3 regions of the Lysinibacillus sp. S1 genome follow, and region 1 is predicted to be linked to each of the others. Evidence: predicted binding sites of a transcription regulator. Region 1 holds the regulator's gene; each other region holds the start of a gene.
The links. The regulator CtsR, encoded in region 1, represses protease genes until heat stress. The targets are predictions, from matches to a motif close to ATGGTCAATAAAGGTCAAACA.
Positions count from the first base shown of each region.

Region 1 (8,095 bases):
CATTAGACGACGCAATTCGACTTGTAAATGAGTCGGACCTTGGCCTAAATGCAGGTATTTACACGAATATATTGTCAGATGCTTTATATGCAGCAGATGAATTACAGGCTGGTGCTGTCATTATTAATGATATTCCGACATTCCGAGTAGATAACATGCCATATGGTGGAGTAAAGATGAGTGGTTATGGACGTGAAGGAATTAAGTGGGCTATAGAAGAAATGACTGATATGAAATTTATTTCGATGAAAAAATCGTTCTAAATTTGCATCAGCTCTTTTTCTGCGATACGATGACGAAAGAACAACATGAGAAGGGAAGTTGCAAGAATTATGCCAAACAACGCTGTACCCATGAGCCAATCACGTACGGTTCAATCGCGTCTCGTATTACCCCCAGACACAAATAATCACAATTCTATTTTCGGTGGAAGAGTGTTAGCTTATATTGATGAAATTGCTGCTATTACAGCAATGAAACATGCGAAAGGCCTTGTAGTGACAGCTTCTATTGACTCGGTTGATTTTTTATCCGCTGCACATGTAGGAGATATTCTTGAAATCGAGAGTATTGTTTCGTCTACAGGACGTTCTTCAATGGAGGTTTATGTTCGCGTTGTTTCTCGCAATATTGAGACTGGCGAGGAAAAATTAACGACAGAATCATTTGTCACAATGGTTGCAGTAAATGAGGAAGGGAAACCCGTACCAGTTCCCTCAATCTATCCTGAAACAGATGAAGAGAAGCGTTTATTTGAAACTGGGCCAGCAAGACGAGAGCACCGTAAACAAAAACGTGCATTGCCGCATTAAGGAAAAAGGGAACTCCAAATGAGTTCCCTTTTTTATTTTACATATTTAGTTCATTGACAACATTAATGAGCGAGTCGGAAGAAGAAGAGACTAGTGTAGCACCTTGCGATAATTCAGTGATTAAATTAGATATAGCTGAAATATCTCTAGATGTATTTACGTATTGCTGCTGAATGCCAGAAACTGCATCAGCAATATCATTAAATGACTTGGATAAACTTTCTTGTGTATTGACACTATGTTGAATTTTTTGATCAACATTAGTAACTGAATTAGCCATAGTCGTAATATTACTTTCTGTTTCCTTAATAAGGTGAGAAACATTTTGGACGGCATTTTTTGTTTCCTCCGCAAGTTTACGAACTTCCTCAGCCACTACTGCAAAACCTTTCCCATGTTCTCCAGCTCGTGCAGCCTCAATAGAAGCATTTAATGCTAATAAATTGGTTTGATCAGCAATGCCTGTAACTAGCCCAACGATTTCAGAAATTTTTTGAGAAGAGGTACGTAGTTGGTTCATCGTTACCTCAAGACCATTGACACTTTGCAAAATAACTTGGATTAAATCATTTTGTTCTTTCAATTGCTGTTGGCCTCGTCTTGATTTTTCTTGTGTATCTGCTACGAAGTTCAATCCTTGCTTGGTTGCTACAGCAATATCATCTGTTTGTGAGGAAATCACTAATAATGATGCGGCTGTTTCTTCACTAATGGCATTAAGCTCTTCTGCAGTACTTTGGATCGTCGTTACAAGGGAATTTTTTGTTGCATCTGCTGCTGAGCGAATACGTTCTTCCTCTTTTTCATATGCCTCAATCACGAGTTGTTGCTCAAAATTAATGATTTTACAAAAAGCGTTTATAGCACGAATAGCATCTGTTTTAGAAATATCCACCTCGTTCACAAAGTTTGCAAAAGTAGTAGTGAGTGACTGGAATGAGGCAATATACCACTTTGACTGCAAGCCAATTCGAACGTGAGCCTCAGCAATGGCTTTTCGTTCAGCAATGTAGGCATCATTAATATGACTTTCAAAAATGTCACTTAAATGTTTATGTAACGTGATTTTCAAACGATCAATATGAGATGTTCTATTAATAATATCAAGTAAATCTTGGCTCAAACTAATGGCTGCATAAAATTTCTCCACCATTTCAGGAATTAGGTCTTTAGCTAAAGGCTGTAGCTGCTTAATGATAGCTAAATCCTCAAGTGTTAAATTTAAAAGTTGTAATTGTTTTTGAAGATTGGGGTGGTTCAATACATCTAACTGTACACCGCTCTTAAAATTTTCAGGTGTTAATGTAATTGCGTAGCTAGAACTACTATTTTTTGAAAACCAACTCATTATTATTTGCTCCATTCTTAATATCCATAATAAATTGTAAGTAAATAAGCACTTTTGAAATTTGTTAGGTTTGTATATTTAATAAATAAATGGGATTAAATTTATTTTACTATTATTTGCTGAATATTTGGTTAAAAAATTGGATATTTCTTTATTTTTTTACTTTATTGTTAGTCCAAATGGTGAAGCGATGTAAATTTGAATTTAAAATAGGAAACCTGTAAAATACGAACTGTTTAGCAATCTAAAAATCGTACGAAAATAAAAAATGGAAGGAGGGGTGGTATGGAGAAAAAACGTTTTAAATTTGTTATTCCTGTCATGGTGATTGTTGCCATTGGTTCTGTTTATATGCTACGAAACTACCATGCTGAGGTACCAGATGTTGAGCAATTATTAATTACCATATGTGCAGCTTTGGGATCAGGGGTATTAGCCTACTTTTTATTTCCACAGCAGGGTGATAATAAGATTGATGACAGAGGACCGTATTAATAGATTAAAAAAACTGCTCGTTTTCATTAAAACGAGCAGTCTTTTTATGGTTTAAACAGTTTAAACCAGCCTTTATGTTTAAAGACAGCCAACATAAAGATAACGATAATTATCATAATCCCAAGTACAATAAAATAGCTGTATTGCCCATGTAGCTCAGGCATGTTATCGAAATTCATCCCATACACACCAGCAATGAAGGTAAGTGGTATAAAGATAGTTGATACAATTGTTAAAGTCATCATAATGCCATTCATTCGGCTAGAACTCATAGCCATATAACTATCCCGCATGTCTGCTGTAAGCTCTCGATTAGATTCAACCATCTCTGTTAGCTTAAGTAGATGGTCGTAGATATCTCCAAAATAAGCTCTCTCCGACTTTTTTAGTGAGAAACGGTAAGAATTGAGAATGCGATATAAAAGATCACGCATTGGTAAAATAGTACGTCTTAAGTCAAGCAAGTCACTACGGAACTCGAAGACAATTTTCATGGCATTTACATTACTTTGGTATGTAAGTTCACCTTCTAAAGCATTTAGATGATCTTCAATTTTGTAAACGAGTGGAAAATAACTGTCAACAATTTTATCGATAGTTTGATACGTTAGGTATACAGTACCTCGCTCCCAATTCTTCGGTTGGTTTTCCAGCATCTTTTGCACCTTCTCTATCTCAGGGACAGGATTTTTATGGAAGGTTATAATGAATTTATTGGAGGCAAAAATATTAACCTCCTCCGCAGCTAACGTCTCTTCGTTTACCCGATGAATGACAAAGAAATGAAAATCATCATAAAAATCGAGCTTAGGACGCTGCAACCTCATTAAGCAATCTTCAATAGCGAGAGGGTGAAAGTGGAAAAATGTATCCAACAATGATTCCTCCTCGGCTGTAGGACAATTAAAATCAACCCAATACCATTCAAATTCTTGCTGATGTATCTCTTCTAATGGAAAATCCTTTAACAATTGTTGTTGCTTTGTAATGCCAATGGTGCTTATCACGGTTTTCACCTCAAATTATTTACTACAAAATAGTTAGCGCTCCTCTTTAAAGCATACCCAACCACCGAACAAAGTAGTGGCAAAAAATCTAGAAGGTTTAGTAAAACCCGCACTTTGTAAAAGTATTAAAATTTCTTCTTCACTCATAAAAGAAAGGGAACGAATGGATTTTTCCATCTCTGCTACATCGGATAAAGAAAGTCTAGTATGCTGTAGCCAATAAGAACGCCATAAATCAAATTGTAGTTCTGTTTCTAAAGAGCCTAGCTGACCATATTTTGAAACAAGGACAAATGGTGCTCCAGGTTTCAAATGTCTTGCTATTTCTGTTATTGTTTCGAGCTTTTCTTTATAATCATGAATAAAATGCAAGACGAGAACACAACTTGCCGCATCATACTGAGTAGAGGGCAGCGAAGCATCAAGTATTGTAGCCTGATGGAATGACATATCATTAGGAAGAGTGAGTAAACGCTCTTTAGCTATAGTAAGCATGGATTCTGATGGATCAATGCCAGTGAATGACCAGTGAGGTCTTCCTTCTGCAAGCTGTATAATTTCATTGCCACTTCCTGCTCCCACGACTAGCATGTTAGCATTTTCTGATAGCCTAGAATGATAAAAAGTTTGTATTAAACGTAGCATGGCATCATAACTAGGCAATGTACGGCGAATACCCTTTTCATATTCATTTGCTAATGTGTTGTTAAATTCCAACGCTCCTCACAGCCTTTCAAAAAAATTTTAAAAAATCTTTCTTAATGTGAAACTATTACGGGTATAGTTCCGTAAATAGTAGTACATAAAACATAGAATAAAGTTCAAAGAAAGGGTTGATATATATGGAGACTAAATGGTCTAAAGTAATCATACACGCAAGTGCATTTTTTGCGCCATGGTTAGTGCCCATTATTTTCTTTTTAATTAGTTCGGATGAGGAAGTAAAGGCAATTTCTATTCAAGCACTGCTATTCCAAATTGTCATGGGTGTTTTAATTGCTATCTCTGTTGGTTTAAGCTTTGTCCTTATTGGCTTACCATTTTTAATCATTTTCGGCATTATGGTATTTGTGGTACCGATCATCGGTATCGTAAAAGCATTGTCTGATGAACCTTGGCGTTATCCAATTGTTGGTCGCTGGGTATAATTTTCATAGACGCAAGTATATGCTAGTTGCATATGCTTGCGTTTTTTCTATGACGAATAAGGGTACATTAGGTGTATAAGGAAATTATTAAACCGTAAACAAATGATCGAAAAAGGGCTCTTTTCGGCTCTTAAAAAGCCTTTTTCAAGACTTTCCACTTTTCTATGGGCGAAATCATTGCAATTTTTTTCAAGCGTTTTGTATAATATACTCAAAGAAAGTCAAAGATAGTCAAAGTCAGTGAAGCAAGCGAGGTGTATTCCTAAAATGCGTAATATATCAGACATCATAGAGGGTTACTTAAAGCAAGTACTTGAATTAGGTGGAGAAGGGCATATTGAAATTAAACGTAGTGAAATCGCTGATAAATTTCAATGTGTACCATCACAAATAAATTATGTTATTAATACAAGATTTACTGCCGAGCGGGGTTACCTTGTTGAGAGCAAACGTGGTGGTGGTGGATACATTCGAATTTTACGTGTCCGCGCGAATTCACAGATTGATTTAATCGACGATGTTCTCAGGCAAATTGAAGGTGGGGCATCACAAACAATGGCAGAAGATTTGGTTTATCGACTCATTGATGAGCAGGTAATTTCCAAGCGAGAAGCGAAATTAATGTTAGCAGCAATTGATCGCTCCACGATCGACTTGCATCTCCCATTAAGAGATGTCATTCGATCAAAAATATTGCGAGCAATGCTGACAACAATAAAATATGAACAACAAAAATAGTGAGGTGATGGAAATGATATGCGAACATTGTAAACAACGTAATGCGACAGTTACAGTAACACAAGTTCAAAGTGGGCAAAAAGTAGAGCATCATTATTGTGACGTCTGCGCCTCACAATTCCATCCATTTCATGCAGAGTTTAAACAAGAGCCAGTATCTATTCAACAGTTATTGTCTAACTGGTTTGGCTCTCCTACATGGCAAAAGGTGGGGGAAAAACAACAGGTACAACCACAACAGCAAACATGCCCACAATGTGGATTTTCGTATAAGCAGTTTTTAAAAGAAGGAAAATTCGGGTGCCCAAGCTGTTATGACACATTTGGAGATCATTTGCCAAAGCTTTTTAATCGTATTCAGGCAGGTCCACAACACATTGGAAAAATGCCTGGTGCTCGCAGTAATGTGTATGTTATTAAAAAGCAAATAGAAGATATCCGCAAGCGTATGAAATCCGCCGTAGATGAGGAACAGTTTGAAGAAGCGGCGAAGCTACGTGATGAAGTTAAAGAGCTAGAGAAGCATCTACAATTTGAAGGTGGTGATGTGACATGATGATTGAATCATTTTTAGAGCGTGCGACACCAACTTGGATGCATATCAAAGATGATTACTCAGATATCGTCATTAGTACACGGATCCGCCTTGCACGAAATTTAGATGGCTATCGTTTTCCATTAGCGTTTTCAGAAAATGAGGCACTGCAAGTGGAACAGGCCGTTACACATGCTGTCAGCGATAGCCCAACTCTTCAAAATGATTATGCTTATTTTGCTATAAAGGATTTAACCCCTTTACAGCGTCAAATTCTTGTAGAAAAGCATTTGATTAGCCCGCAACTGGCTAAAAAAGAGCAAGTGGGCTCTATACTACTCTCTGAAGACGAATCCGTTAGCATTATGGTGAATGAAGAGGATCATTTACGCATTCAATGTATGACAGCAAGTTTTCAACTTCAAAGTGCTTATGAACAAGCAAATAAGATTGATCGTATCCTAGAGAAAGTATTACCGTATGCTTTTCGAGATACTTTTGGTTATTTAACAAGCTGTCCAACGAATATTGGTACGGGTCTACGAGCATCCGTCATGATGCATTTACCCGCTCTTACATTAACTGGGCAAATGAATCAAATTATAAATGCCATGACACGCTTAGGAATGACTGTAAGAGGTATATATGGTGAAGGAAGCGAAAATTTAGGGAATGTTTATCAAGTGTCTAACCAAATTACACTTGGGAAGACAGAGGAAGATATTTTAGCAGATATACAAAGTGTCGCTGAAAAGATTATTCAAAAAGAGCGGCATGCAAGAGGTAAATTAATGGAAAAGGCAGAGCTTGCGCTAGAAGATCGCGTATATCGAGCTTTAGGTACCCTTACACATGCAAGAATTTTAACAAGTGAGGAAGCTGCTACTTGCCTATCTAATGTTCGTTTAGGAGTAGATTTACAATTGATTGATGGTATACAAACAACGACCTTAAATGAATGTGTTGTTAGTATGCAACCAGGTTTTTTACAGCACTATGCAGGTGAGGCATTACCACCTGCTGAGCGGGATCGTGTACGAGCGGAGATGCTTCGTGAGACATTATCTCAAGAACATGCGAATAAGCCTATAAATGGGGAAAAAGGAGAGGATTTATATGATGTTTAATCGTTTTACACAACGCGCGCAAAAAGTATTACAGCTTGCTCAGGAAGAGGCTATTCGTTGGAAGCACGAATCTATCGGTACAGAGCATATTCTATTAGGGCTTATACGTGAAGGCGGCGGTATTGCTGCGAAAGCGTTAGAAGCCATTGATATTAGTCCTCAAATGATTGAAGCTGGCATTGAAGAATTAGTTGGTAAGGGCAAAGAAGATGTCGGTCCAATTGTTCATTATACACCAAGAGCTAAAAAAGTAATTGAATTATCTGTTGATGAGTCACGTAAACTAGGTCACTCCTATATCGGTACAGAGCATCTATTATTGGCGCTTATACGTGAAGGTGAGGGCGTGGCAGCTCGCGTTTTAAACAATGCGGGAGTCGGTTTAAATAAAGCTCGCCAGCAAGTATTATTGCTATTAGGTAATAATGATAATGCACAATCTGGTCAACAAGCAGCCCAAGCTGCCAATACACCAACATTAGATAGTCTAGCACGTGATTTAACACAAATTGCACGTGAAGGTACTTTAGACCCTGTTATTGGCCGAAGCAAGGAAATTACACGAGTTATTGAAGTTTTATCGCGTCGTACGAAAAATAACCCTGTATTGATTGGTGAGCCAGGTGTTGGTAAAACAGCGATTGCTGAAGGATTGGCACAGCAAATTATTAATAACGAAGTGCCAGAAATCCTTCGTGACAAACGTGTAATGACACTAGATATGGGGACAGTTGTTGCAGGTACAAAATATCGTGGAGAATTTGAAGATCGTTTGAAAAAAGTGATGGATGAAATTCGCCAAGCAGGCAACATCATTTTATTTATTGACGAATTGCATACATTAATTGGTGCGGGTGGTGCTGAAGGTGCGATTGATGCATCAAA
Region 1 is NZ_CP173154.1:2,874,344-2,882,438, forward strand. Features, by position in the region: gene ACHZEU_RS14215 (aldehyde dehydrogenase family protein) at 1-263, shown strand, start outside; gene ACHZEU_RS14220 (acyl-CoA thioesterase) at 333-812, shown strand; gene ACHZEU_RS14225 (methyl-accepting chemotaxis protein) at 850-1,632, opposite strand; partial or broken gene ACHZEU_RS14230 (protoglobin family protein) at 1,663-2,175, opposite strand; gene ACHZEU_RS14235 (hypothetical protein) at 2,446-2,655, shown strand; gene corA (magnesium/cobalt transporter CorA) at 2,700-3,662, opposite strand; gene ACHZEU_RS14245 (class I SAM-dependent methyltransferase) at 3,696-4,379, opposite strand; gene ACHZEU_RS14250 (DUF4870 domain-containing protein) at 4,505-4,810, shown strand; gene ACHZEU_RS14255 (CtsR family transcriptional regulator) at 5,078-5,548, shown strand; gene ACHZEU_RS14260 (UvrB/UvrC motif-containing protein) at 5,562-6,104, shown strand; gene ACHZEU_RS14265 (protein arginine kinase) at 6,101-7,210, shown strand; gene ACHZEU_RS14270 (ATP-dependent Clp protease ATP-binding subunit) at 7,200-8,095, shown strand, end outside.

Region 2 (8,095 bases), 730 kb from region 1:
ATCTCTTCTTTGACATTCGCAGAAATTACATTGGCAAAGTCATGTATATACGTATTTTTCATCGGTGATGGCATCGTTGCTTCTGCTAGATTCGAGAAAAAAAGAAGCACCGAACAAACGATGATCATCTGTACAATGCAACGTTTCATTATTGTGTACCCGATTGACTAAAATCGATAGATGGTGCTTTGTCCGCTCCTGCTGTGGCTTTAAAGTATTCTTTTTGTTCAAAGCCAAACATCCCTGCCATCAAATTCCCCGGGAAACGTTTAACATGTTTATTGAATTGCTGCACCTCATTATTGTAATCCTCACGTGCTACTGCCAGACGATTTTCTGTACCTGCTAGCTCATCCATTAACTGGCGGAAGTTTGCATCTGCCTTTAAGTTTGGGTAATTTTCTACAACTACTAGTAAACGACTAAGAGCGCCAGTTAAAGCATCATTGGCAACAGCTTGCTCCTCTGGTGAGCTTGCACTTCCCATTTGTGCACGTGCCTCCGTAATATTCGCTATCACCTCTTGCTCATGATTCGCATAGCCTTTCACAGATTCCACTAGATTGGGAATCAAATCATAGCGACGTTGGAGCTGATTTTCAACTTGTGCCCATTTAGAATCAACATTTTCCTCGGCTGTCACCAGACTATTGTATTTAGGTATAAATAATAAGGCGATTACAACAAGAATGATGACAATTATTCCAATTGGTCCAAGTAACTTTTTCAATTTTAATCCTCCTTGACTTGCTTTTCCTTCTATCTTTAGTCTACATTTTTACCTTTACATTTATACCGTATGAAATTGAATTGACACGACATACTAAATACTGCAACAAAAAATTATTGAGGAGGCGTTTTTTTTGTCACAATCGTTTTACAATGAATCATCAAACCAAACAAATTTAAATCAACAACATAGCCTAAATCATGGTGGACATGAAATGATGGACATGCATGAAACAATTGGCGAAATTATTGCAGGTATGAACCAAGCGATTATTTTGCGTCCCCATGTAAAAGATCCTGAATTACTCAACATTTTGGATCGCCAATATAATTTCACTCTTGGTATGTACAATACGATCGTAGAGTCCTTTAAAACAGGACACGATCCATCTGTTCCAACAGGACGCTACCAAATGGAAACAGGAAATGATTTCAAATATGGCCTAAATCCTGGTCAACCAAAAAAGCCGATGCAAAACGCTAATGAAATTAATGATGAAGCTATTTCTGGATTTTTACTTGGAGCTCAAAAAGGAGCAGCGAAATGTATGACAACTGCTGCGTTGGAGACAACAAACCCTGTAGTTCGTCGCGTTGTTGCGGATAGTATTCCTAACTGTATTGAAATGGGATACGAATTATCCATTTATCAAAATAAACACGGCTATTATCAGGTGCCTCAGTATTCCCAACAGGATATGCAAACGATGCTGAATGCATTCGACACAACATCTAATCCCCTTCATTAAATAAGAACAGCACAAAAAAAGCGAACGAGCATGTCGTTCGCTTTTTCAGCTTTATAATACTTTTCCTAAAAACGCTTTCGTACGGTCGCTTTGGGGATTGCCGAATAGTTCCTCTGGAGACCCTTCTTCTACAATATAGCCCCCATCCATGAAGACTACTCGATCACCTACTTCACGAGCAAAGCCCATTTCATGTGTCACAACTACCATTGTCATCCCTTCAGCTGCTAGATTTTTCATAACATCTAGCACCTCTTTTACCATTTCAGGGTCAAGTGCTGAAGTTGGCTCGTCAAATAAAATAGCTTTTGGCTTCATTGCTAAGGCACGAGCAATCGCCACACGTTGTTGCTGACCACCTGATAGCTGCTCAGGATAATTATAGGCCTTGCTGTCGAGCCCGACCTTTTTTAATAGCTCATGTCCTAAAGCTTCTGCGTCTGTACGATTCATTTTACGAATTTGCATAGGTGCCATCGTGACATTATCGATAACTGTCATATGCGGGAATAAGTTAAATTGTTGAAACACCATACCCACTTCAGCGCGAATTTCATTGATATTCGTTTTAGGATCATTAATTTTTACATTTTCAATATAAATAGCACCATCCGTTACTTCTTCTAACATATTGATGCAACGGAGAAATGTACTTTTTCCTGAACCAGACGGCCCAATAACACAGACAACTTGTTTTTCTTGAATTTCATAATCGATTCCTTTTAATACTTCAAGCTTGCCAAAGTATTTGTGTAGGTTTTCAATTTTTATCATCTAGCTTCCCGCCCTTCTACCTTAGCTTTACGAGGGACATAGCTATTGCTAAATCGTTTCTCGATAAATGCTACAATCTTCGTTACACCATATGTCAACACTAAATATAATAATGCTGCAACGATATACGGTTCCCAGAAGCGGAAGCTTGCACCAGCTACGACCTTACTAGCGTATAAAATATCTGGTGCTGCAATTACAGTTACGAGTGAAGAATCTTTTAATAATGCAATAAATTCATTGCCCAATGGCGGAATCATACGTCTAAATGCTTGAGGTAAAATGACCTTACGCATCGCTTGGTTATGCGTTAATCCAAGAGAGCGAGCAGCCTCCATTTGCCCTTTTGCAATACTTTGAATCCCTGCACGGAAAATTTCCGCATTATAAGCAGCACAGTTTAAAATAAGCGCTGTAATCCCTGATACCATATAACCTAAAGAATGACCAAAAATTGTTGGAATAACTGCTAAGTGAATTAACAAGATTTGTACAAGCATCGGTGTTCCACGGAATAAATCGATATATAGTTTAGATGGCCAATAAATCCATTTTTTACTCGATAATTTTCCAAGGCCTAAAAATAGTCCTAATAGAATACCGCCAAAATAACCACTAAGTGTCAAAATAAGTGTTACGCCAATACCTCGTATAAACATATCTCGGTAGTTCCAGACAATGTCCCAGCGTAAGTCAAAGATGTCCATCCGAAAACCCCATTCCCCTTTAAATTACAATTAATAAATGAGCTGTTAGCACAGTTACTATGTTAGTAGCATCATTTCATTCATTTTTATTGAAAATCAATGCCTGTAATTTCTTTTAATTTACCGTTTTCTTTAATCTTTTTAAGACCTTCGTTTAATTTATCTAGCAATTCTTTATTCCCTTTTTGAACCATGAAGCCATAGTATTCTTTTTCGAATGCATCATCTTCAATTACTTTTAGTTTTTGATCTGGGTGAGCTTTGATATATTCATAAACTACTGCATTATCTCCGATAGCTGCATCAACATTACCATTTAGCATCTCTTGGATAGCGATTGGCTGACTTTCAAAAGCCATAATATTTGTACTTGCTTCCCCTTGTAGCTTTTTCGCTGCCATATGACCAGTTGCATTGATTTGTACAGATACTTTTTTATCTTTTAATTCATCAAGAGATTTAATCTTTGAATCTTCTTTCACAACAATTAATAACTGAGACTCATAATACGGTTCTGTAAAATCAAATGATTCTTTACGCTCTTCCGTAATTGTGATTCCAGAAGCACCGATATCTGTTTCACCGTTCTTAATTGTTTGGAACACTGGCTCCCATCCAATATTATTCCACTCAACCTCAAAGTCCATCTCATCTGCAATAGCTTGTAGAATATCGACATCAATCCCTACAATTTTCCCTGAATCGTCAACAGATTCAAATGGTGCAAAAGTTGCCTCAGTACCTACTTTGTAAACCTTTTTGCCATCTCCACCATCTTCTGAAGATGAGCTACCTGAAGATGCATCATCTTTTGTACCACAACCTGCAAGTGCTAATGTTAAAGCTGCAATAATCATCAGTAACATCCAACCTGTTTTTTTCATTGTATTTCCCCCTAGTTCGATAATTTTCCGAATTACGTATTATTTTTCGCAATTCGGAAATGTTAGACTATTAGGTCAATTATATTAACATTATAGTATTTAGACAACAACTTTTCGCATAAAATTAAATATTTTTTCATATAAATTTATAATAAATTCATATAATTTGAAAAAACATGTATAAATAACAAGAAAATTAACCTAAAACTAATATATATACAATAAGAACCATGCCAAATTTCGATAAATTTAGGCAAAAAAAAAGAATCCCCTCAGATAGGATTCTTTTTTTTCGACTATTACTAGTCTCACGTACAGTATGTTCACTAAAAAATAATTTGGAGTTGTTGCTTTTTTGAAGGTTTGAAAGGAATAAATAGGGGAATAATGCCAACTAGGACAGTATTCCCTTTATTCTTCCTCTCGATCTCCAGTAAGCAGGCTGCTAAACTACTTATTAGGAGATGAGCTATAACAGTATATCAATTGATCAGTAAAATGGCGCCCTCGGAGGGAATCGAACCCCCAGTGCAAGAACCGGAATCTTACGTGTTATCCATTACACCACGAGGGCAAAAGACACAAAAAAAAAGTACTCACTCTAGGCTTACGAAAAGCATGATGTAGATAACCCTCATTTTTGAAGCATACCTGCAAAATAGTGTCCTGTACTTTAAACCTTATAACCTTAATCATTATACAAGCCTATCCTATATAATTCAACCATAGAATGCAAAAACAATTTATTTTTTTTAATTTCACTTTAGCAGGGTTAATATTTGACCTTCCCTGACTATAATGTGTATGATAAGGATACAGCTGAAATACAAAGGAAAATTTTCAGCAAAGGTATTCGAATTTAGCTTTTTAAGGAGGATTTAACATGAATTTAATTCCTACAGTTATTGAACAAACTAGTCGTGGTGAGCGTGCATATGACATTTATTCACGTCTACTTAAAGACCGTATTATCCTTTTAGGAAGTGCTATTGATGACAATGTTGCTAACTCCATTGTCGCTCAGCTTCTTTTCCTACAAGCAGAAGATCCAGATAAAGATATCTCTCTTTATATTAACTCACCTGGCGGATCCATTACGGCTGGTATGGCTATCTATGACACAATGCAAATCATTAAACCACAGGTACAAACAATTTGTATTGGTATGGCTGCATCAATGGGTGCTTTCCTACTTGCAGCTGGAGAACCTGGTAAACGTTTTGCCTTACCAAATGCTGAAGTCATGATTCACCAACCACTAGGTGGTGCACAAGGTCAAGCGACAGAAATTGAAATTGCTGCTAAACGTATTCTATTCTTACGTGAGAAATTAAATGGCATTTTATCTGAACGCACTGGTCAACCACTTGAAGTCATTGCAAGAGACACAGATCGTGATAACTTCATGACTGCTGAACGTGCAAAAGAATACGGTTTAATCGATCATATTATGCACCGTAGCGATAATAAATAAAAAATAGAAGGCATCACAGAATTGCTCTGTGATGCCTTTTGTATTTAATGAATGTTAATCTTCATTTTCAATAATTGTTGCCAATGCTGTAACCGCTTGCTCAGCATCGTTACCTTCACTGCTTAAAGTCACTTCGGTACCTTTAGCAACTGCTAAGCTCATAACACCCATAATGGATTTGGCATTTACTTTTTTCTCATCTTTTTCTAGAAAGATATCAGCACTAAAACGATTTGCTTCTTGCACAAATAGTGCTGCTTGTCTAGCTTGTAGTCCTAATTTTAATTTAACCTGGACTCTTCTCTCAATCATTCTCAAAACTCCCCTTCACTACCGTTCGTCTATTAGTTTTATCTTACCTTACTTACTGGCAAAAGAACAATAAGCGATTAGCATGACATTCATACCTGAAAAGTATGATAACTTAACCACCTATTTTTTCACCACGCCTTAATGCATCCGCAATCTCATCAATTTTTCTCAATCGATGGTTAACACCTGATTTACTAACCGTTCCACTAGATACCATTTCACCAAGCTCTTTTAATGTCACATCTTGGTATTCAACACGGAGACGTGCTATTTCACGAAGCTTCTCCGGTAGTTGATCAAGACCAATTGAATTTTCAATAAATCGAATATTCTCAACCTGCCGTAATGCTGCTCCAATGGTTTTATTTAAATTGGCAGTTTCACAGTTCACAATACGGTTGACACTATTACGCATATCTCGCAAAATCCGAACATCTTCAAATTTCATCATAGCCTGATGCGCTCCAACAATATTAAGGAAATCTGAAATTTTTTCTGCTTCTTTTAAGTAAGTTACAAAGCCTTTTTTACGTTCAATTGTTTTGGCATTGAGTTCAAATTCATTCATCAAATCCATTAATGCCTCACCATGTTCTTTATATAAAGAATAAACCTCTAAATGATAAGCCGATGTTTCTGGATTATTGACGGAACCTCCTGCTAAAAAGGCTCCTCTTAAATAAGCTCTTTTTTGGCCGCTCTTTTGAATGAGCTTTCTTGAGATAGTATGGTTAAATTGAAAGTCGTCTGAGATGATTTCTAAATCAATTAATAGCTCACGCGCTCCTTCTCTTACACGGCATATATACACATTATTTTTTTTCAATCGCATTTTCTTACGAACAAGTAATTCAACATTGTACGGATACAATTTTTTCATAATCGTATATAGTCTTCTGGCAATTGCAGCGTTTTCGGTTTGCACGTCTAAGCTTAGTTGTTTATTTGCAAAGGATAATGAACCATTCATACGAATTAGGGCAGAAACTTCTGCTTTCATACAATGATTGTCCGCTTCTATTTGTGTCAATTCTTTTTTTGTTTCAGAAGCAAAAGACATATCACGCCCCCCTTTCAATCATGATTTCTATGTATATGTTCATCTTACCATATACAATAAAGCCATTATGTTTCTATTATTGGTCCTCTTACTTTTTGATGGTAAATATCAGCATAATCTACCAGCCATTCTGCAACATTTGTAGCATTATGTCGAACCGTTCCATCAGGTCGAATTGTAGCAATGTCTCGTTTGATAACTTCTAATCCCATACTTTCAAGCTTTGCTACGTCAAATGTTACTGGTTCCGCTCTTTCTTCTTTATACAGTTCTTTTACAGGGTTAGGGAGTTCTTCATCATTTACTAAGATGGAATCGATAAAATCATGGCCAACATGCTTATGTATGGCTGTTACATGATCACCTGCTGTATAAGAAATGGTTTCACCCTTTTGTGTCATTAAATTACAAACATATATTTTTCTTCCTTTAGCCTTAACAACTGCTTCACCTATTTCCTTAACAAGCAAATTCGGAATAATACTTGTATATAAGCTTCCTGGTCCTATTAAAATATAATCTGCACGAAGTATTGCACGAATAGCTTCTGGCAACGGTTGCACATTTTCAGGTACTAAAAAAACGCGATTAATGCGTTTCGTCGCTGTCGGGATTTTTGATTCTCCCTCGATAATTGAACCGTCCTCAAGCACAGCATGTAGGGTGATTTTTTTATTAGCTGCTGGAATAACTCGACCATGAACTTTTAAAACCTTTCCCATCTCACTGATAGCATGATTGAAATCACCAGTAATATCAGTAAGGGCTGTAAGCATTAAATTCCCTAAGGAGTGACCTCGTAAGTCTTCAGATGCCGAAAAACGGTATTGAAACATTTGCTCTACAAGGGGCTCAATATCTGATAATGCTGCAATCACATTGCGTACATCACCAGGAGGTGGGATATCGTAATCATCACGTAAACGACCTGAAGATCCACCATCATCTGCTACTGTTACGATAGCAGTAATATCAAATGGGTGATGCTTCAGACCGCGAAGTAACGTGGAGAGCCCTGTGCCACCACCAATTACCACAAGCTTTGTTTGCTTTTTCCCCATTCACTCATTCCTTTCTACGATTAATATCACGATGCGTAATAACCGTATTTTCCTTGCCCGCAAAATATGCACCAAAAAATTCTGCTAATGTCACTGAGCGATGCTGGCCCCCAGTACAACCAAAAGCAATAACAAGCTGTGATTTACCTTCTTGTCGATAGAGAGGAATCATAAAGTCTAATAAATCCGTCAGTTTTTGTATAAGGATTTGCGTATCTTCCAACGCTAACACATAAGAAGATACCTCTGTTTGAAGACCCGTTTTTGGACGTAGCTCCTCCACATAGTATGGGTTTTTAAGAAAACGAACATCAAACACTAAGTCCGCATCAATCGGCATACCAT
Region 2 is NZ_CP173154.1:3,600,372-3,608,466, reverse strand. Features, by position in the region: gene ACHZEU_RS18005 (TPM domain-containing protein) at 1-149, opposite strand, end outside; gene ACHZEU_RS18000 (LemA family protein) at 149-730, opposite strand; gene ACHZEU_RS17995 (spore coat protein) at 864-1,478, shown strand; gene ACHZEU_RS17990 (amino acid ABC transporter ATP-binding protein) at 1,530-2,252, opposite strand; gene ACHZEU_RS17985 (amino acid ABC transporter permease) at 2,249-2,959, opposite strand; gene ACHZEU_RS17980 (basic amino acid ABC transporter substrate-binding protein) at 3,046-3,843, opposite strand; tRNA gene ACHZEU_RS17975 (tRNA-Arg) at 4,343-4,417, opposite strand; gene clpP (ATP-dependent Clp endopeptidase proteolytic subunit ClpP) at 4,727-5,317, shown strand; gene ACHZEU_RS17965 (HPr family phosphocarrier protein) at 5,372-5,629, opposite strand; gene whiA (DNA-binding protein WhiA) at 5,742-6,689, opposite strand; gene yvcK (YvcK family protein) at 6,755-7,750, opposite strand; gene rapZ (RNase adapter RapZ) at 7,755-8,095, opposite strand, start outside.
Region 2: the regulator CtsR is predicted to act here: its motif matches at 4,620-4,640, upstream of clpP (ATP-dependent Clp endopeptidase proteolytic subunit ClpP).

Region 3 (8,095 bases), 900 kb from region 1:
AAACCGACACAAATTATGGTGGATTCACTTGAAACTCATCGTTTTACATTTGACTCTGCTAATGAAAATATGTTCCCACCTACCCGCTTAAAAATGGCGATGGGTGCTTTATTTATGCTACCAGGAATTCCTGTCGTACAATACGGGACAGAAATAGCTATGAATGGGGAAGCAAAACCAGATACACACCAGCTTTATAACTTTAAAACAGACGAGGAACTGATAGATTATATTAAAAATGTTCAATCTTTACGTAATCAATCAGCTACTTTACGTAATGGTGATTTTGAAGTCATTACAAATGAAAATGGCCTTCTTGTCTTTACACGTTCTTCTGACGAAGAAAAGTGGGTAATCATGGTTAATAATACTGGTAAAACACAACGCGTCGACTTAACACCTGAACAACTTGGTGAAGGGAAAATGCTGAACGGTATTTTACATGAGGAAAAAGTTCGCATAAATGAAAAAGAAGTCTATCCTGTTATTTTAGACCGAGAAATGGTTGAAATTTATCAAGTTCGCAATGATGAAGGCTTAAACACTCCTTATATGGTGGCTCTTGGCTTAGTATGGGTGATCTTTATTGGCTTTGTAGTCATCATCATTAAACGAGGGAAAGTTCGTCGTCAGGAGCAAGACGTCCAATAATAATAACACGACAAAAAAGCATGCCAGGAGCCATCCTAGCATGCTTTTTATTAGCCTTCAAAGCTTTTATTTGTGAAGAAAATTGCAATAGTCCCAGGTCCGACATGTGAGCCGATCGCGGAACCTATCATGGTAATTTGCACAGCTTGAGGTGAAAAACGCTCCTGGATAGAGGCTTTTGCTTCATTCGCAAAGGCAGCGTCGTCACTATGGCTAATACCTACGATTTTATTTGTAAAGCTGCCACCACGCTCCTGCATTAAATCTAACATACGATTAAGTGCTTTTTTTCGACCGCGTGACTTTTCAATCGGTACAAGTTTGCCATCTTCTACATTTAAAATAGGCTTAATACTAAGAAGGCCACCTAAAAATGCACTAGCTTTTGATACACGACCACCTTTTGCAAGGTAATCTAAGTCTTCTACAGTAAATAAATGCTCGACCTGAGGTGCAAGGGTGTTTATTTTAGAGGCCATGTCTTCTAAGGATACTCCTATATTTCGCAGTCGTACAGCTTCTTCCACGACAAGGCCATGGCCTAGTGATGCGCATTTAGAGTCGATAATGACTAGTTTTAAGGAAGGATACTGCTCAAGTACCTGATTGCGAATCATTTGAGCAGTACTATATGTGCCTGATAATTCTGATGAAAAAGCGATATAAATACCTTCTTCATCATTTTTGGCTAGCTCCTCAAAATGCTTCAAAAAGAGCTCAGGTGACACTTGTGATGTTTTTGGCTGAGCACCTTGGCGTATTGCATCATAGATCTCTTTGGAATCAATTGAAATCACATCTTCATATTCTTTGTTGTTCAATTGCACTCGTAAAGGGAGTAGCACGACATCATTTTCTTCATAGTAAGATTTTGGTAGATCACATCCACTATCCGTAAAAATCTTCATTCTCTTGTCCCCCTAATTTCAACTTACTTTTGCTTTTTAACTTTATTCAGTAGATACTCACTTTAGATAAATGGAAGGGGTACCACTGAATAAAGTTAAACTGGTAAAAATGGAATGTTAACTTGAACTTACTACTTAACTATGATAATTTCAAGCGTTCAATGAGTATTTTTGCAATTCCATCATCATTATTCGTTGTCGTAATTTCATTGGCAATGTTTTTAAGACTTGAAATACCGTTCCCCATCGCTACACCAAGTCCAGCATATTCGATCATTTCTAAATCATTGTCTTCATCACCAAATGCGATGATGCGCTCACGAGGAATACCTAAATCTTTTGCCACATGTGCAATACCCACAGCTTTATTTAAGCCGCGACGCACAATTTCAATAATATGAAGTGGCGCGCCCCATCGACGATGTTCAATGACTTCAGCATGCACTGCCTGTAAATGATCACGTATAATAACCGAATTGGCTTCATTTGCCTGAATCAGCAAACTTGTAGGATTTTCCAAGAGGTGTGTGTATAAATCGCCAAGTGTAATTTTTGGGTTACCCATATTAAAGATATTTAAGATACGATCGTCCTCTGTGTGAACATAAACTTCATCTTTTACCTCAGCGATAATATTTTCGTATTCATAACTGTTAATAGAATCAACGACATCATGTACGACACTTAAATCAATTGGTGTGTGCATATGTTGCCAAGAGACATTTTTAGGATGATGCACATATGCGCCATTAAAATTAACAATGGGTGTAGTGAGCCCAAGTTCTTGATAATAAATAGTACTTGCTCGGTAAGGACGTCCTGTCGCAATCATCACTTGATGCCCTTGTTCCTTAGCCTGCAATAATGTTTTTTTCGTTTTTGCAGAAATTTGCTGTTGATCTGTTAATAAAGTTCCATCTAAGTCTAATACGATTAAATGCGGTTTCATAGCTCGTTGCCCCTTTCCTATAGTTTGAATAGTATCTCTTTGTCTTACATTCGTCAAAATTTTGTCACAGTGAAAAAAGTTTGCTAACATAAAGATGAGAGAATAGTTGGGAGTGACAATAATGTTTGTAGAAAAAGAAGTGTGGGGAAATATTCCTTTATTACATATACATACAGACAATATGAATGAAGAAACCCCGGTAGTCATTTTTTTGCATGGCTTTATGAGTGCAAAAGAACATAACTTACACTATGCATACCAATTGGTGCATAAAGGGGTGCGTGTCCTATTGCCAGATGCAAAATTTCATGGTGAGCGTAGCGAAGGCCTAACAGAAATGCAAATGAATTTAAATTTTTGGGACATTGTTTTAAATTCTATTCATGAAGTACAACAATTATATGATGAATTAAAGAATAAAAATTTATTAGCTAGTCATAAAATTGGCATAGGAGGCACTTCAATGGGTGGCATCGTGACATCAGGCTGTCTGAAACTTTATGATTGGATACAAACAGCTGCAATATGCATGGGTGCACCTGGTTTTATAAAATTGGGTGAATACCAATTGCAACAATTTGCAAAAAGCGGAGTTAACTGGCCGATGTCAGAGGAAGACGTTGAAAAAATTAATGAAGCCCTTGCTAAATATGATGTCAGTTTAACACCAGAAAAATTCGCGGGTCGCCCTGTATTCTTTTGGCATGGAGAATTAGATAAAACAGTTCCTTTTCACGAAACGTATAAATTTTATGAAACATTACGGGGATACTATAAAGCAAACCCTGAATATTTAAAGTTCATGGTTAACAAAAGGGCTGGACATGCTGTACCACGTGACGGTATGCTAGCAGCCACAGCATGGCTTGCACAGCATTTGGCATAATAGGGTGCATCTGCTATGATAAGGTTAACACTATGATGGAAGGAGAAATACGAATGGATCAGGATATGAAAGATAGCATGTTAGGTGCTTTAGAAAACGTAATTGATCCTGAGCTTGGCATTGATATTGTCAACTTAGGTTTAGTATATGATGTGGAATTAGATGATGAAGGTGTTGCAACTGTTACGATGACGCTAACATCTATGGGCTGCCCACTTGGTCCAGTCATTGTGGATCAAGTGAATACGGCGTTAGGTGAACTTCCAGAAGTGAAAAGTACAAATGTTAATATTGTATGGAATCCACCTTGGTCGAAAGATAAAATGTCACGCTATGCCAAAATGGCATTGGGCGTACGTTAAAATGGCTTATTTAAAACCCTGCTTATTGAAAAATAAGCAGGGTTTTTGCTTGTAACGAAACTAATCGATACGGCATATTTGTAATGGACAATTTTCACAGGCAATTTCATTTTTTAAAAATTGTAAATCATGAATGGTAATAAATCCTTTATCAAAAGTGATAATCTCATGTTTTTTTAAATCATTCAGCATACGATTAATCATTTCCCGACTTGTCGCACACAAATTTGCGATTTCTGTATTTGTTAGCTGAAAATCAATAAAAATCGAGTCATTTTCTACAGGTTTACCATACGTATTGGACAGCCGAATGAGCGTTGAAAATAGAGCACCTTTTTTCCCGTTTAACACTAAATCGCGCAAACGACTCTGATGCTTTAAGTTTTCTGTTTGTAGCCACTTCATGTATTCCACCATAACTGTCGGCTGCTCTTCTAGTAAATGCTCCAAAGATTTACGACTCAAAACATACAACGTAGAGGGTTCTAAAACTTTGGCAGTCATCGAATTATAGACGAGATTACAAAATAACGAACCTTCTCCTATTATGCTGTCAGGGCCACAAATACGAATGGTTAATTCCTTACCCGTCTCGGATTCTTGGCTAATCGAAATAACACCTGATTGGATGTAATAAATTTCTTTTGCCCGTTCGCCCTCTAGAAAAATTTTATTTCCTTTATTCACTTTGATAAAAACACCGTGGTTTTGAAAAAGATCGTTAATTTTTTCAAACATATTATCCATTAAAACCATATCTCCAACACATCGCTTTCTTTTTGTAATAAATGGCGATTATTACAAAAGGATAGTGGATTTCGATACTAAAACATAGAAACATACCATTATTATAACGTAAACTTCCATAATAAGTGAAAAAATTTTAGGGCGATTTCTTTGCTAAGCATTGTCGAGTGATGTAAAATAAAGTTAGTCAAAAAAGGTCAAACTTTTTTAATGAATAAGAATGGGTATATAAATAATGAGAAATATGAAAAAAAGGAGTGCTAGCTATGCAATTTCAACAAACAGACAATAAAAAACCATTAGAACAATTTGGACGCAATTTAATTGAAGAAGTAAAAAACGGCAAGATGGATCCTGTTATCGGGCGTGATGAAGAAATTCGAAATGTAATTCGTATTCTAACACGTAAAACAAAAAATAATCCTGTATTAATCGGTGAACCAGGAGTTGGTAAAACGGCAATTGTGGAAGGTTTAGCACAGCGTATTGTTAAAGGTGATGTACCAGAAGGCTTGAAAGAATGTGTATTATATGAATTAGATATGAGTGCGTTAATCGCTGGTGCAAGTTATCGTGGACAATTTGAAGAACGCTTAAAAGGTGTGCTAAAAGAAGTAAAAGAATCAGAAGGACAAATCATTCTATTTATTGATGAAATTCATACGATCGTAGGTGCAGGAAAAACAGATGGCGCTATGGATGCAGGAAATATGCTAAAACCTATGCTAGCACGTGGTGAATTACACTGTATTGGTGCTACTACCTTAGACGAATATCGTATGTACATTGAAAAGGATCCTGCCTTAGAACGTCGATTCCAGCAAGTACTAGTACGTGAGCCATCTATAGAGGATACGGTATCCATTTTACGTGGTTTAAAGGAACGCTTTGAATTACATCACGCAGTACGTATTCATGACAGAGCAATTGTTGCGGCAGCAGAACTATCCAATCGCTATATTACAGAACGATTTTTACCTGATAAGGCCATTGATTTAATTGATGAGGCTTGTGCAATGATTCGTACAGAAATTGATTCAATGCCACAGGAATTAGACGCAGTCACACGTCGTATTATGCAGCTTGAAATTGAGGAACAGGCATTGCGTAAGGAAAAGGACGAGMCAAGTAAAAAACGTCTGGAGCAATTACGCGAAGAATTAACTAAGTTAAAAGAATCATCTAAGGGCATGCGACAACAATGGGAAGCAGAAAAAGAAAAACTACACGATATTCAGAAAAAACGTGAAACATTGGATAAATATCGTCGTGATCTAGATGAGGCAGAAAGTAAATATGATCTAAATAAAGCTGCTGAATTACGTCATGGTAAAATTCCAACACTTGAAAAAGACATTCAGGTACTTGAAAAGGAATTAGAGAACGGTGCAGAATCTCGTATTTTACGTGAAGAGGTAACAGCAGATGAAATCGCTGCAATTGTTTCACGTTGGACAGGAATCCCTGTAACAAAATTAGTAGAGGGTGAGCGTGAAAAACTATTACGTTTAAAGGATACATTACATGAACGTGTGGTTGGACAAGATACAGCAGTTCAATTAGTGACAGAAGCGGTATGGCGTGCACGTGCAGGTATCAAAGATCCACACCGACCTATTGGTAGCTTTTTATTTTTAGGTCCAACTGGTGTAGGTAAAACAGAACTTGCCAAGGCACTTGCTGCACAGTTATTTGATTCAGAAGATCACTTTATTCGGATTGATATGAGTGAATACATGGAGAAACATAGTGTGTCTCGACTTGTTGGGGCTCCTCCAGGCTATGTGGGCTATGAGGAAGGTGGACAGCTAACGGAAGCAGTTCGCCGAAATCCTTATTCTGTGGTGCTACTAGACGAGATTGAAAAAGCTCATCCTGATGTGGCGAACATTTTATTGCAAATTTTAGATGATGGGCGCATTACAGATAGTCAGGGACGAATGGTGAATTTTACAAATACAGTAGTCATTTTAACTTCGAATATTGGATCAAGTTATTTAATGGAGGCAAAGGAAAATGATGCGGCTGTGGAGGACTTAGTCATGTCAGCCCTACGACAACATTTTAAACCTGAGCTATTAAACAGAATGGATGATATCATCTTCTTCCATGCATTATCTACTAAACATTTTACTGCGATTGCCTGGAAGTATGTGGAGCAATTGATTAAACGTGTCGCAGAGCAAGAAATTACTTTATCTGTCGAGCAAGAAGTCATTGATTGGGTAGTAGAGCAAGGTGCAGATGCCCAATTTGGAGCAAGACCACTAAAACGCTTTGTACAGCGACATATCGAAACAGCCGTTGCTAAAGAACTATTACGCGGAGAAGTTTTACCAGGGGAGACGTTGCATGTGAAAATGCATGAGGGTCAATGTGTTGTGGAAAAATAACAGAAAAAACCTGTTCGGCATGAAGCTGAACAGGCTTTTTCTAGCTGAATTAATGATGGTCTGCAGCTTCTGGTGTAGGGTCGTTTGGAATGATTGCTCCAATAATAAAGATAAGGATGGAGAATACAACAGAAACGATTGCCCCAGTTTTGAAATCAAATGGTACACCAAGTACAGAGCTGACTACGTAGTTTAACATAGAAACTAGTAGGAATGACCATATGAACGTTACGATATATTGCATTAATTTCACCTCAACCGAACTTTTTTCATCATAAGGTTTTACTCATATTCATTATCATATCATAACATAAATCAAAAAAAAATGAACCATTTATGTGAAACATGGCGATTTTGTCACAACAAATATGCGATTTAGTATTTTATGTTTAGTAATGTAAAGTATTTAGGAACAGCTCTGAAATAGGGGAATGCGCTCCTAAGCGGGTGAAAAGTGCTCCAAAAGGGAAGAACACCGCTCATACATGATGCAAGGTGCTTTGAAAAATAATGAACAAGCTCAACAAAGTACGTTAGATAAAGCTCTAAACAGAATAACCTCATTCCATAAAATTCTTCACTTCTATATTCAAAGAACACTACCCTCAGCCGCATAAATTTTAAATCATCTTGCGTCATTCCTTTTATATGCGTTATAATTATGACCAGTTACTAATAATTGATAGTAAGAAAGCTGAGGGGTTGCTATATGAACGCTGGTATTATAGGAATAGGCAAATATGTTCCTGAGAAGGTCGTTACAAATTTTGATTTGGAAAAAATCATGGATACTTCTGATGAATGGATTCGTACTCGAACAGGCATTGAAGAACGTCATTTTGCGGCAGATGATCAGGAAACTTCAGATTTGGCAGTAGCTGCTGCAAAAGAAGCTATTGCAAATGCGGGTATTACGCCTGAGGAAATTGGTTTAATTCTTGTAGCAACTGTCACACAGGATCAAACTTTTCCAAGTGTAGCTTGTATGATTCAGGAACAAATCGGAGCAGTAAATGCTGCAGCAATGGATCAAGCAGCAGCATGTGCAGGATTTATATATAGTTTAGTGACAGCAAAGCACTTTGTTGAGGCAAATGCTTATAAATATGTCTTAGTAGTAGGTGTTGAAAAGCTGTCTAAAGTCGTTGATTGGGAAGATCGCAATACAGCTGTATTATTTGGCGATGGTGCCAGTGCAG
Region 3 is NZ_CP173154.1:1,971,872-1,979,966, reverse strand. Features, by position in the region: gene ACHZEU_RS10150 (alpha-amylase family glycosyl hydrolase) at 1-651, shown strand, start outside; gene ACHZEU_RS10145 (DegV family protein) at 702-1,559, opposite strand; gene ACHZEU_RS10140 (Cof-type HAD-IIB family hydrolase) at 1,699-2,508, opposite strand; gene ACHZEU_RS10135 (prolyl oligopeptidase family serine peptidase) at 2,630-3,394, shown strand; gene ACHZEU_RS10130 (metal-sulfur cluster assembly factor) at 3,448-3,756, shown strand; gene ACHZEU_RS10125 (Crp/Fnr family transcriptional regulator) at 3,817-4,503, opposite strand; gene ACHZEU_RS10120 (ATP-dependent Clp protease ATP-binding subunit) at 4,770-6,896, shown strand; gene ACHZEU_RS10115 (YjzD family protein) at 6,946-7,140, opposite strand; gene ACHZEU_RS10110 (beta-ketoacyl-ACP synthase III) at 7,606-8,095, shown strand, end outside.
Region 3: the regulator CtsR is predicted to act here: its motif matches at 4,687-4,707, upstream of ACHZEU_RS10120 (ATP-dependent Clp protease ATP-binding subunit).